Regions from separate parts of the Pseudomonas sp. ADAK13 genome, predicted to be linked through region 2. Evidence: riboswitches for the same ligand, from Rfam matches in the RefSeq annotation. Region 2 holds a riboswitch; each other region holds the start of a gene.
What was found. Region 2 has a riboswitch for cobalamin ahead of HKK54_RS30820 (TonB-dependent receptor plug domain-containing protein). Riboswitches for the same ligand answer to the same signal wherever they lie in the genome.

Region 1 (4,282 bases), 2.8 Mb from region 2:
CGCGCTGCTCAGCGCCTGCGCAAGTCGTCCTCCGCCTGCTCCCGTGGCCGTCAAGCCCAAGCCGGTGTTCAACACCTACGCCACCCAAAGTTTCTCGCCGGCAGCCGAAGACGTGCTCTTTCGTGCGCTGGGCCTGGTGGGCACGCCTTATCGCTGGGGCGGCAACACGCCGGACTCGGGGTTTGATTGCAGTGGCCTGATCGGTTTTGTCTACCGCGATGCGGCCGGCATCTCTCTGCCACGCACCACGCGCGAGCTGATTGTGATGCGCGCCCAGGACGTGAGCGAAAACAACCTGCAAACCGGTGACCTGATCTTCTTCGCCACCGGTGGCGGTTCGCAGGTCAGCCATGCCGGGATCTACGTGGGGGAAGGGCGCTTTGTGCATGCGCCGCAAACCGGCGGTACGGTGAAGCTGGACACGCTGTCCAAGGCCTATTGGCAGAACGCCTACCTGAGTGCCAAGCGCGTGTTGCCGGCCGAGCACCTCGCGCGTAATCCATAAGCAAAAACAACTGTGGGAGCCTAGGCTCCCACAGTGCTTTTCAGGGTTGGCTATTTAGCCGCCGACACCCGCCATACCTTGTTCCCCACATCATCCGCCACCAGCAAATCCCCTTGTTTGTCGATCACCACACCGACCGGACGGCCCATGGCTTTCTCATCACTGTTGAGGAACCCGGTCAGCACATCCACCGGCTGGCCTTTGGGCTTGCCTGCCTCAAACGGCACGAAGATCACCTTGTAGCCACTGTGGGGCTTGCGGTTCCACGAACCATGCTGGCCGATAAATGCGCCATTGCTGAACTGCACCGGTAACGTGTTGCCATCGGCAAAGGTCAGCCCCAGGGACGCCGTGTGCGGGCCCACCGCATAGTCCGGTGCGATCGCCTTGGCCACCAGGTCCGGGTTCTGTGGTGTCACCCGCACATCCACGTGCTGCCCGTAGTAGCTGAACGGCCACCCGTAAAAAGCCCCGTCCTTGACCGACGTGATGTAGTCCGGCACCAGGTCGCTGCCGATTTCATCGCGCTCGTTGACGGCCGTCCACAGCTTGCCGCTTTGTGGTTCCCAGGCCATGCCGTTGGGGTTGCGCAGGCCTGAGGCGAAGATGCGGTGCTGGCCGGTGGCCCGGTCCACTTCCCAGATCGCGGCGCGCCCCTGTTCCGCTTCCAGGCCGTTTTCGCCGACGTTGCTGTTGGAGCCCACGCTCACGTACAGCTTGCTGCCGTCCTTGCTGGCGACCACGTTCTTGGTCCAATGGTGGTTAATGCTGCCACCCGGCAAGTCGACCACCGGGGTGCCGGCTGCCTTGATCGAGGTTTCGCCTGGCTGGTAAGGGAAGCGCAGCAATTTGTCCGAGTCGGCGACATACAGGTCGTTGCCCACCAGGGTCATGCCGAACGGCGAGTTCAGGTTCTCCAGGAACACCGTGCGGGTTTCGGCCACGCCATCGTGGTCGGCGTCCCGCAGCAGGGTGATGCGGTTCGGGCTGGGGACGGCGGCGCCGGCGCGGCCCATGACTTTCTCCATCACCCAGCCACGAATGCCCTTGGAATCATCCGGCTTGGGTGGCGCATTGGTTTCAGCCACCAGCACGTCGCCATTGGGCAGCACATACAGCCAGCGCGGATGATCCAGGCCTTCGGCAAACGCTGCCACCTGGGTGCCCGCCGCCGGGGTCGGCTTGGTGCCATCGGGCCAGCCGATCGCCGGCGCGATGTTCACCGTGGGAATCAGGGTTTTATTCGGTTCCGGCAGCTTGGGCGACGGTCCGGTGCCGTCGGACACTTGCAGGGTAGAGCTTTCACCACAGGCGGCGAGGGTGCCGGCGACCATGATCAGTAGGGCAAGTCGGGTCTTGTGCATGGTTTTCTCCTTAATACCTGTAGTGGTAGAGGTGCACGCCGGCCCGATGGTTCACGCGCGTGTCCGGCTTTAATTGACGCTCCACCCCCAACCCACTAACCTTCGCGGCTTGTTTCAGGTGCTCTGTGGCGTACGCGCCGACTGAGTGAAACAGGGAAGCCGGTGAGTGAGCGTACTTTTCTACAGTGCAGCCACGATCCCGGCGCTGCCCCCGCAACGGTAAATGAGTCAAGACGGTGCCTTAAGCCACTGTATCGCCCGCGATATGGGAAGGCGCGCCCTCGGCATTGCATGTCACTCATGAGCCCGGAGACCGGCCTGATCCATCCAACAGCATCACGGTGGGCGATGCTTGGCTGTCTGTATGTGTCTTTTTCCTGCCCGCCGTTTTTGTCCAGCCCCAACGGAGAGCTGCCATGACTGAATCCCCCGATCGTGACGAACGCCACCTGGCGCGCATGCTGCGCAAAAAAGCCGTAATTGACGAGCGCATTGCCAATTCACCGAACGAGTGTGGATTGCTGCTGGTGCTCACCGGCAACGGCAAAGGCAAGAGCAGCTCGGCCTTTGGCATGCTGGCCCGGGCCATGGGCCACGGCATGCAGTGCGGCGTGGTGCAGTTCATCAAGGGCCGCAACAGCACCGGCGAAGAACTGTTCTTCCGCCGTTTCCCCGAGCAGGTGCGCTTCCACGTGATGGGCGAAGGCTTTACCTGGGAAACTCAGGACCGCGCGCGGGACATCGTTGCCGCCGAAGCCGCCTGGGCGGTCTCCCGGGAAATGCTGCAAAACCCGGCCATCGGCCTGGTGGTGCTGGATGAGCTGAACATTGCCCTCAAGCACGGCTACCTCGACCTGGACCAGGTGCTCAGCGACCTGCAGGCCCGCCCGCCCATGCAACACGTGCTGGTGACCGGCCGTGGTGCCAAACCCGAATTGATCGAAATGGCCGACACCGTGACGGAAATGGGCATGCTCAAGCACGCCTTCCAGGCCGGTATCAAGGCACAGAAAGGCATCGAACTTTGAATCAGCCCCGTCACTGTCCTGCTGTCCTGATCGCCGCACCGGCGTCTGGCCAGGGCAAAACCACCGTCACCGCCGCGCTCGCCCGCTTGCACCGCAACCTGGGGCGCAAGGTGCGAGTGTTCAAATGCGGCCCGGACTTTCTCGACCCGATGATCCACGAGCGCGCCAGTGGTGCGCCGGTCTACCAATTGGACATGTGGATGGTCGGTGAGCAGGAAAGTCGCCGTTTGCTGTGGGAAGCGGCGGGGGAGGCCGACCTGATCCTGATCGAAGGCGTGATGGGCCTGTTCGACGGCACGCCGTCCAGTGCCGACCTGGCGCGCCACTTTGGCGTGCCGGTGCTGGCGGTGATCGACGGCACGGCCATGGCCCAGACTTTCGGCGCCCTGGCGTTGGGCCTGGCGCGCTACCAGCCGGACTTGCCGTTTGCCGGCGTGCTGGCCAACCGCGTCGGCACCCTGCGCCATGCGCAATTGCTTGAAGGCAGCCTCACCGAAGGCCTGCGCTGGTACGGCGCGCTGTCCCGGGAAACCGGCATTGAGTTGCCCAGCCGCCACCTTGGCCTGGTGCAGGCCAGCGAATTGAACGACCTCGACCTGCGCCTCGATGCCGCCGCCCAGGCCCTGGGCAGCAGCTGCGAGGTAGCGCTGCCACCGCCGGTGGAATTCGCCGCGCCCGAGGTGATCGAGGCCCAACCGTTGCTGGCCGGCGTGCGTATTGCCGTGGCGCGCGACGAAGCGTTTGCCTTTACCTACGGCGCCAGCCTCGACCTGCTGCGGGCGATGGGCGCCGAGCTGCGTTTCTTCTCGCCGATTCGTGACCGCGCATTGCCTGAAGCTGACAGCCTGTACCTGCCCGGCGGTTACCCGGAATTGCATCACCAGGCGTTGTCGGAAAATACCGCGATGCTCGACGCCATCCGTGCCCACCACGCCGCTGGCAAGCCATTGCTGGCCGAATGCGGCGGCATGCTCTATTTGCTGGACTCGCTCACCGATGTCGACGGTACCCGAGCTGAACTGGTCGGCTTGCTCCAGGGCGATGCTGTCATGCAAAAACGCCTGGCAGCGTTGGCCCTGCAAAACGTCGAACTGCCCGAAGGCCTGTTGCGCGGCCACACCTACCATCATTCGCTGACCAGCACCGAGTGGCAGCCGATTGCCCGGGGCCTGAGCCCGAATGGCGGGCGCGGCGCCGAGGCGGTTTACCGTCAGGGCCGGATGACGGCGTCCTACGTGCACTTTTATTTCCCGTCCAACCCGGTGGCGGTGGCTGCCTTGTTTGCGCCGGACCATCAGACTGCCATCGCAGGCAAGCCAGCTCCCACACTTGACCGAGTTGAAACGCAATCCAATGTGGGAGCGGGCTTGCTCGCGAAGAGGCCA
Region 2 (4,282 bases):
CCACACCGCGTCCGCCAGCAAAATCACATCCGGGTCGCTCATCAGCAGGGTTTCACGGCTCACGGTGACGCGGTATTGGTTGATCCCGGCAAACACATTCCGCGCCCCGGCAGCCGCCACCAGCGTGGTGACGAAGCCGCGCCGGCCTTCGCTGTCCAGGCCGTTGACTTCACTGTCCAGGTAAAACACCGACAGCGGTTTACCCTCGCCAATCAGCGCCTGGGCACGGGCCAGGTCAGCGTCCATGGCATCGCTCAACTCACGTGCCCGCTGCTGTTTGTGCACCAGCGCGCCAAGGGTGAACAGGTCGTTGCGGATATGCCCGAAGTAATCCAGTGAGTGCCCGTCGCACGCCGACTCGAGCAAGTACGACGCCACCCCGTTGCCGGCCAGGCCAGTACGGGAAGTGACGCCGGTGCCGAACGCCGTGGCAAAACCACCGACCACCAAATCCGGTTTTTGCGCATAGAGCACTTCGCTGGACGGGTACTTGGGTGCGATCACCGGTACATCGAAGTACTCACCACGTGGGTGGGCCGCACCGTTGTCATCCAGATACGCCACGCCCACCAACGCCGGGCCAACGTCCAGCGCCAACAACAGGTCGGCAGCATGCTGGTTGAGAGCCACGATGCGCGAGGGTGCAGCGTGTTCGGCGGCCCAGGTCTGGTTGCAGTTGCGATAACTGTCGGCCCACACCGGCGCGGCGCAGAGCAGGGCGCCCAACAGCAGCCAGGGGGCTCTCATGGGCGCTCCTTGATCAGCAGATCCTCGACGACCTCGCCGCCCACCAGGTGCACTTCCACCAGTCGCTGCACATCGGCGTGGGTGTGCACGCCGTACCAGCAGGTGTCCGGGTACACCGTCACAATCGGCCCCAGGTTGCACGGGAACTGGCAGTGGGTGCGGGTCAGCAATACGCCGCCGGGTTTTTCGATGCGGTCGTGTGCCAGCAGGTGGCGGCGCAGGGTTTTCCACAGTTGCAGGGCACCACGCTGGGTACAGCGCGGGCCGGTGCACAGGAACACGTGACGGGCGTGGTCAGGTACGTGGGACCAGTCCGGGTGAGTTTCCACCGGCGTACTCATCAGAAGCGGTACGTGTAGCGGACTTCGGAGGTGAACGGCCGTCCGAGGTTGTCGACGTTGCTGGCGCGGCTGGTGACGTAGTCGCGGTCCAGCAGGTTCTCTACCAGCAGGCTGACGCGGTGCTGGTGGGCGTTGTCGAGGTAGCGATAGGCGTCGGCGTCGACCACGGTGTAGTTGCCGTACTCGACCTTTTTCGAGCTGACGATATCGCCGATGTAGCGCACGGCCGTGCCGGCGCCCCACATACGATCCACCGATTCATAGCCGACCCGCGAGCGGGCGAAGAACCCGGGGATGTCGTTGATGGTGACCCCGGCACGGGACTCGGTGAGGTTGCGGGTCATGTCGGCCTGCACGCTCCATTGCGCGTTGAGTTGCAGCGTGGCGTCGGCCTCGAAACCGCGCATCTGGATCTGGCCCTGGCCGTTGACCCACTGGATATCGTCCTGGGTGATCAGGTCGGTGATCTTGCGTTTGAACAGCGTGACACTGGCGCTGAAGTCCCGGGCAAACAGGCTGCCCTTGTAGTCGACGCCCAGCTCGGCGTTGCGGCTCTTCTCGGGCTTGAGGTTGCGATTGCCTTTTTCATCGTCTTCGTTGACGAACAGTTGCTCGGCGTTCGGCAGCTTGTAGGCGGTGCCGTATTGGCCGCGCAGGGCCCAGTTGTCGTTGAGATCATAGAGCGAAGTGAGCATGCCGACGGTGGCGCTGTCGCCGCCGCTCATGGCTTCGTGGCGTACGCCGATGCTCGGGTGCCAGTTCGGCAGGGCCTCGATGTTCGGCCGCAGTTGGGTGTACAGCGCGTGGGCCTGGGCCTTGTTGTCGTCGATGATCAATACATCGTCCTGGCCCTTGAACCACTGGTTGTCGGAACCGAATACCAGCACGTGCTCGCCCGGCAATATGGCCTTGCCTTCGGCCTGCACGCCCCAGTCGGTGAAGCCCCAGTAGTCGTCGTGATTCTTGACCACGGTGCCGCCGCCTTCGACATTGTTGATGCGGGTGTAGCGTGTGTCCCAGTCGTTGATATGGCCTTTGACGAAGTAGCTCAGGCGCTCGTTGAGGCTTTGCTCGAAGGTCGCCGTGGCGATCTGTTGCACGCGGTCGTTGGTGGTCTTGCGGTTGTCCACAGGACGGGCGAAATCCAGGTTGGCGTCGGCGTACTGGTAAAACAGCTCCAGGCGCGTGTCATCGCCAAACGACTGGATCGCCTTGGTGCCAAAGGTGGTGACTTCGTAGGAGCGCTTTTTGTCGGTGACGTTTTTCAGGTCGCGGTTGCGAAACGGCTGGTAGCCCTCGGAGACGTTGCGGCTGACGTAGGCCAGCAAGCCGAGGTCGCCAAACCCGTTGTTGAAAATCTTCTCGACCCGGGCATCGCCGGTGGTGCCGCCGAAGGTGTCCGCGCCCAGGTTCACTTCGCCGGACGCCTCGCGGGTTTGCGGGCTGCGGGTGACGATATTGATCACCCCCGACACCGCCTGAGTGCCGAACAGCAGGCTCTGGCCGCCCTTGAGCACTTCGATGCGCTCGATGGCGTTGGCGGGCAGGGTGTCCAGGTACAGGCCGCCGTACAGCCGGTTGTTCAGGCGCACGCCGTCCAGCAGGATCAACGTGTCATCGTTGCGCCCGCCCAGCAGGGAATAGGTGCCGTAGTCGAACGGGCCGTTCTTGGGCGCCACGTACAGGCCGGGAATGAACATCTGCATCACGCGCGAGACATCGGCAGCGGGGCCGGCGCGTTCAATCTGTTCGCGGGTGACGATCTCGACCTTGCTGCCGTACTGGGCCATGTCGGCCACGGTGGTGGACTCCACCGACGGCGCGGAAACGTTGAGTGGCTTGAGTTCGAGGGGGTTGTCGTCGGCCAGCAGCAGGGGGCTGAACAGGCAGCCGAACAACAGGCTGGGCACGGGAGTCTTGAAAGGTCGAATCATAGTCTTCTCGGAAAAGTATCTTTCGCGAAAAGCACGCACGAGTAGGCACCGAGCACACGCCAATACCGGCCCATGCCCGCCCACCGCAGGATTTTGCCAAACAGAATTCCAGGCCGGTCTCCGGGCTCACGCGTATGGACACCTTCACCTTCCCATGGCGCGCGGGCCACAGTGGTGTGTCGAAGGGATCACGCGTCTACCGTTGCGGGGGCAGCACCGGACTGGCTCGGAAAGAGCGGCACCGGTTTCCCGTTTCACCCCATGCACGGCGGCATGAGGCACCTGAAACAGGCCGGCATCTGAACATTCGGAAGACCGTTCGTCAACTTGGCGCGGGCTTTTCCAGTGGCGGAGTGGGAAGCGACTGACGGATATTGCAGGAAATTTCCCACAGGAGTACAAATGTACTCCATGACGAACTTAACGCCCCGCCGTACCGCCATCCTGACCTTTATCCGCGACCGCATCGCGCAGCAAGGCCAGTCCCCCAGCCTCGCCGAGATCGCCGAGGCGTTCGGCTTTGCCTCCCGCAGTGTGGCGCGCAAGCATGTGGTGGCGCTGACCGAGGGCGGCTTTATCGAGGTCAACCCGAACCAGGCCCGTGGCATTCGCCTGCTCAATCAGCCGGCGCGGCCTGAGCTGCTGGACATCCCGGTGCTTGGCCGGGTGGCCGCCGGCCTGCCCATCGGCGCCGATGCCGAGGTTCACAATCGCCTGCTGCTCGACCCGGCCCTGTTCGCGAAAACCCCGGATTACCTGCTGCGGGTGCAGGGCGATTCGATGATCGAAGACGGCATCCTCGATGGCGACCTGGTGGGCGTGCGCCGCAGTGCCGAGGCCTTGAACGGGCAGATCGTGGTGGCGCGCCTGGACGGTGAAGTCACCATCAAGCGTTTCGAACACGTGGGCGAGCGCGTGCGCCTGCTGCCGCGCAACCCCGCCTATCAACCCATCGTGGTGCGGCCTGATCAGGACCTTGCCATCGAAGGGGTGTTTTGCGGTTTGGTGAGGCAAGGCTGATGGGCGCCGTCGTTGCACTGGACTCGCTGTTCAATGGCGGCCGGGTCTGGAAAGGCCGGCCCGCCGCGCCGCCTGCCAGCGTGCATCCCACCGGGCTTGCGGCCCTGGATGCGGTGCTGCCCAGCGGCGGCTGGCCGGAAGCGGCGTTGAGCGAAATCCTGATGGCGAAGGAGGGCGTGGGTGAGTTGCAACTGGTGTGGCCGACCCTGGCGCGCTTGTCAGCGGCTGGCGAGCGCATCG
Region 3 (4,282 bases), 1.3 Mb from region 2:
CTGGAGCGCGTTCCAGAGCTTAAGGGCGTGCGTGATGTGACTGACCATACGCAGAAAGAAAACGCCTACTACTAAGTAAGGTGTTCACTGCGGACATAAAAAACGGCGCCCCGTGAGCGCCGTTTTTTTATGCTTGTTATTCAGTTTGTTACACAATCTTCTTAACGAAGAAGATCAAGTGTGGGAGCGGGCTTGCTCGCGAACGCGGTGGATCAGTCGACACCTATATTGACTGGCCCGACGCATTCGCGAGCAAGCCCGCTCCCACATTTGGTTCTATGCTCCTTCAGGGGCGGTAGAGGTGGGCATGGCCGGCGCGATACAGCGAGGACTCGCTGAAGCTGTCACTGGCCAGCACCCGGCCTACCAGAATCAGCGCCGTACGCCGAAAGCCCTTGGCCGCGACTTTCCCGGCAATATCGGCCAGGGTGCCGACAGCCCAATCCTGATCCGGCCAGGTCGCCCGATGCACCACGGCAATCGGGCAGTCCGCGCCATAGTGAGGCAACAACTCAGCCACGATCTTCTCCAGGTGATTCACGCCCAGGTGGATCGCCATCGTCGTGCCATGCTGCGCCAGGCTGGCGAACGCTTCACCTGCCGGCATTGCGGTCTTGTCGGCATAACGCGTCAGGATCACGCTTTGAGCGATGTCCGGCAGCGTCAGCTCAGCCTCCAGCAACGCCGCACAGGCCGCCACGGCCGTCACCCCGGGAATGATCTGGAACGCAATCCCCAGCTCGCGCAACACGCGAATCTGCTCGCCGATCGCCCCATACAGACTCGGATCCCCGGAATGCACCCGCGCCACATCCTGGCCTTTTCCGTGGGCGGTCTTGATCAGCTCGATGATCTGCTCCAGATGCAATTCAGCGCTGTTGACCACGACTTCCGCCTGATGGCCCTCAAGCACCGCCGCCGGAACCAGCGAACCGGCATAGATGATCACCGGGCAACTGCGAATCAGCCGCTGGCCCTTGACGGTAATCAGTTCCGGGTCGCCTGGACCTGCGCCGATGAAAAAGACAGTCATGGATATGTTCCTGTGAAAAAAGCACGCGAGCAGGGCTTCAGATGAAGAATGCTCATGATGGAAGCTGATGATTATCGGGAATTCAGCCGGCGCAAGCCAATGCAAAGGTGGCCTGGGCGGTTTTTTGGCGGGTGACCAATAAGGTGGCGGGGCGTCGGGACAGCTGTTCAGCCAACGCCAAGGCAGCACTTTCGGCGATGCCGTAGCAGCCGGTATGGGCAAATACAGTCTCTGACTTATGGCTCAATCGATCTTCGTAAGGCACCAGTTGCGCCGCACTGAAAAACGTCAAAGGCAGTTCCAGCGCCTGGGCGAGTGCGAGCAGCCCCGGCTCATCCTGCTTGCGATCAAGACTGGCCAGCGCGGTAATTCGCTGGCGCTCAATGCCACCCTCGGCAAGGGCGGCATTGAACAGGTCGAGCAGGGCGTCGACAGGACAACCCCGCTGGCAACCCAGGCCAACTGCCAGGATCATGCCGCGTACTGATCATCACGGTTACGGCGGAACAACCAGGCACTGATCAGGCCCAGCGCCAGCCAGAAGGCCACGTTGGTCAGTTGCGAGGCAATCTTGAACTGAGCTTCCAGGGCTTCCGGCGCCAGCATCGAGTGGACTTCCGGCTGTGGCGCGCCGATCACGTGGGGCACCGCCAGGATCGCCACGCCCAGCACTTTCAGCAGCCAGTTGCGACCAAACACGATCAGCGCGATACCGGCCGCGGTGGAGGCCGCAGTGCCGATCCACCAGATTTGCCGTTGTGCCAGGTCTGCCGCAGCGGTACCCGGCAGTTCAGGCGGCAAACCGAGGGTTGGCGCCAGCACGAACGTGGCGTAACCGGCCAGGCCCCAAAGCAGGCCTTGAGCCGTGCGGGTCGGGGCGCGCAGGGTGTACAGGCCGGCAAGCATCAGGGCAAAACCTACCGCGACCACCAAATTGCCGCCCGTGGTAGACAGCACGCGCTGCCAGCCGTCTTCCGGCTCCCAGGCTTCGGCGTCGTGGGTGTGAGCGGCAGCGCCGGCGTGTTCATGCACTTCGGTAGCGGCCGGGGCGTTTTCGTAGGTTTCCGCCTGCAAAATCAGCGGGGCGACCCAAAAGCTTTGCAGCAACGTCAGCAACAAGGCGGCCAGAAGACCGGTGAAACCTGCGGTTTGAGCGATACGCTTGATCATGTCGGCAGGTCTCAGTGGCACGGGAACGCAGCGCTGTGGCGGGTATCGTGGGCGGCGTTGTGCACCGCTTCGATGTGCGAGAAACCGGCGAAATACACCAGGCACGCGCCAAGAATCGACGCACCGATGGCGGCGGTCAGGCGTTGGCTCAAAGTGGCAGTGGTGCTGGCGGTAGAGGCAGTGCTGCTGATGATCGACATGGCGCGTCCCTTCTGGGTTTCAGGGTGACACGAGCGCATGAAAACCCCGCGAGCCAGGCACGCAGGGTTCCGAACAGCGCCCGCCCACCGCGGGTTTGTTATCTGATTTTTTCGGGCCGGTCTCCGGGCTTGCGAGGGGCCTGGGCCTTAAAACATCACCTTCCCATGCCGTACAGGCACAGTGGATTTGATGTTTCACTCGCTTACCGTTGCGGGGGCAGCACCGGACTCGTCACGCCCTTGAGTAAGGGCACATGACTCACCGGTTTCCCGTTTCACCCTGTGAAGGGCACCCGAAACAAGATGTGTAGGAGAGCATGGGCGGGCGATGGGCGTCAAATCGCCGGTTTACTGCCAGCGCTTGAACAGCACACTGGCATTCACGCCACCAAACCCGAACCCGTTGGAAATCGCGTATTCAATCGGCAGCGGCCGGGCCTGGCCACGCACCAGATTCAGCCCGGCGGCGGCCGGGTCCGGGTTGTCCAGGTTGAGGGTGGCCGGGGCTATCTGGTCACGCAGGGCAAGCACGGTGAAGATCGCTTCAATCCCGCCCGCAGCGCCCAACAGATGGCCGGTCGCCGATTTTGTGGCACTGATAGCGACACTCGAATCGGCGCCGAACAGCGTATTGATCGCCGCCAGCTCACCGTTGTCGCCGACAGGTGTGGAGGTGGCATGGGCGTTCAAATGCTGGATCTGTGCCGGGGTGATCCCCGCTTGGGCAATCGCCGCCTCCATTGCACGACGTGCGCCGGAGCCGTCTTCGGGCCCTGAAGTCATGTGATAGGCATCGGCACTGGTGCCGTATCCCACCAGCTCCGCAATCGGCGTCGCGCCCCGGGCCAGCGCATGCTCCAGTTCTTCGATCACCAGTAACCCGGCACCTTCGCCCATCACAAACCCGTCGCGGCCTTGATCAAATGGGCGGGAAGCGAGCGCCGGCGTGTCGTTGTAATCGCTGGACAGCGCCCGCGCCGCGGCAAAGCCGCCCAGGCTGACGCGGTGGATGCAAGCTTCGGCGCCGCCACACACGGCGATGTCGATTTCGCCGGCGCGGATCATGCGCGCGGCATCACCAATGGCTTGTACGCCGGCGGCGCACGCGGTGACGGGGGAGCCAAGCGGGCCTTTCAGCTGATGCTGGATCGACACATGCCCGGCGGCCATGTTGCCGAGGAATGACGGGATCGTGAACGGCGACAGGCGGCGCGGCCCTTTGCTGTCAGCGGTGCGCACCGCCTCGGCAATCGCCGGGAAACCACCGACGCCGGAAGCAATAATCGTCGCGGTGCGTTCTTGCTGGGATGCGGTTTGCGGCGCCCAGCCCGCCTGCGCCAGGGCTTCCTGCGCTGCGGCGAGGGCGAACACGATGAACCGATCCATCTTGCGTTGCTCTTTGGCGGGGATCACGCTGTCGGAGTCAAACCCGGCGTGCGGGTCCTGATCCCGGCCCAGCACCTGGCCGCCAATGCTGATTGCCAAGTCACCGACCAAGGCCTCGGGTAGCCTGCGGATCCCGGATTCACCTGCCAACAGGCGTTTCCAGGTCTGCTCCACGCCGGTTGCCAGCGGGGTGACTGCACCCATGCCGGTCACAACAATTCGCTTATTCATGATCGCTTAGCTCCGCCATTTCAGTTTGGTAGCAATGCTGCGACGAAACTATCATTATGAAAGTAACATCGAACAGCTTAAATTTTCGGGGCCGCCCCACAGAGGAACTGCAATGCAACGTAAGTCACTGGTAAATGCCGAATGCCCGGTAGCCCGTGGAGTGGAAAGGGTAGGCGAGTGGTGGAGCATCCTGATCATGCGCGATGCGCTGCAAGGCTTGCGGCGCTTTGACGAGTTCTCCCAGAGCCTGGAGATTGCCCCC

Region 1: another riboswitch for cobalamin. It lies ahead of cobO (cob(I)yrinic acid a,c-diamide adenosyltransferase); the one in region 2 lies ahead of HKK54_RS30820 (TonB-dependent receptor plug domain-containing protein).
Region 3: another riboswitch for cobalamin. It lies ahead of HKK54_RS24655 (CbtB domain-containing protein); the one in region 2 lies ahead of HKK54_RS30820 (TonB-dependent receptor plug domain-containing protein).

Annotation. Positions count from the first base shown of each region.
Region 1 is NZ_CP052860.1:3,891,179-3,895,460, forward strand. It holds gene HKK54_RS18025 (C40 family peptidase) at 1-505, shown strand, start outside; gene HKK54_RS18030 (PQQ-dependent sugar dehydrogenase) at 556-1,869, opposite strand; cobalamin riboswitch at 1,969-2,205, shown strand; gene cobO (cob(I)yrinic acid a,c-diamide adenosyltransferase) at 2,286-2,897, shown strand; gene HKK54_RS18040 (cobyrinate a,c-diamide synthase) at 2,894-4,282, shown strand, end outside; gene bluB (5,6-dimethylbenzimidazole synthase) at 4,282-4,282, shown strand, end outside.
Region 2 is NZ_CP052860.1:6,669,702-6,673,983, reverse strand. It holds gene HKK54_RS30830 (ABC transporter substrate-binding protein) at 1-747, opposite strand, end outside; gene HKK54_RS30825 ((2Fe-2S) ferredoxin domain-containing protein) at 744-1,088, opposite strand; gene HKK54_RS30820 (TonB-dependent receptor plug domain-containing protein) at 1,088-3,022, opposite strand; cobalamin riboswitch at 3,117-3,323, opposite strand; gene lexA (transcriptional repressor LexA) at 3,425-4,042, shown strand; gene imuA (translesion DNA synthesis-associated protein ImuA) at 4,042-4,282, shown strand, end outside.
Region 3 is NZ_CP052860.1:5,332,639-5,336,920, forward strand. It holds gene nfuA (Fe-S biogenesis protein NfuA) at 1-75, shown strand, start outside; gene cobM (precorrin-4 C(11)-methyltransferase) at 287-1,033, opposite strand; gene HKK54_RS24645 (cobalamin biosynthesis protein) at 1,116-1,508, opposite strand; gene HKK54_RS24650 (CbtA family protein) at 1,505-2,203, opposite strand; gene HKK54_RS24655 (CbtB domain-containing protein) at 2,215-2,403, opposite strand; cobalamin riboswitch at 2,501-2,715, opposite strand; gene fabF (beta-ketoacyl-ACP synthase II) at 2,752-4,020, opposite strand; gene HKK54_RS24665 (winged helix-turn-helix transcriptional regulator) at 4,133-4,282, shown strand, end outside.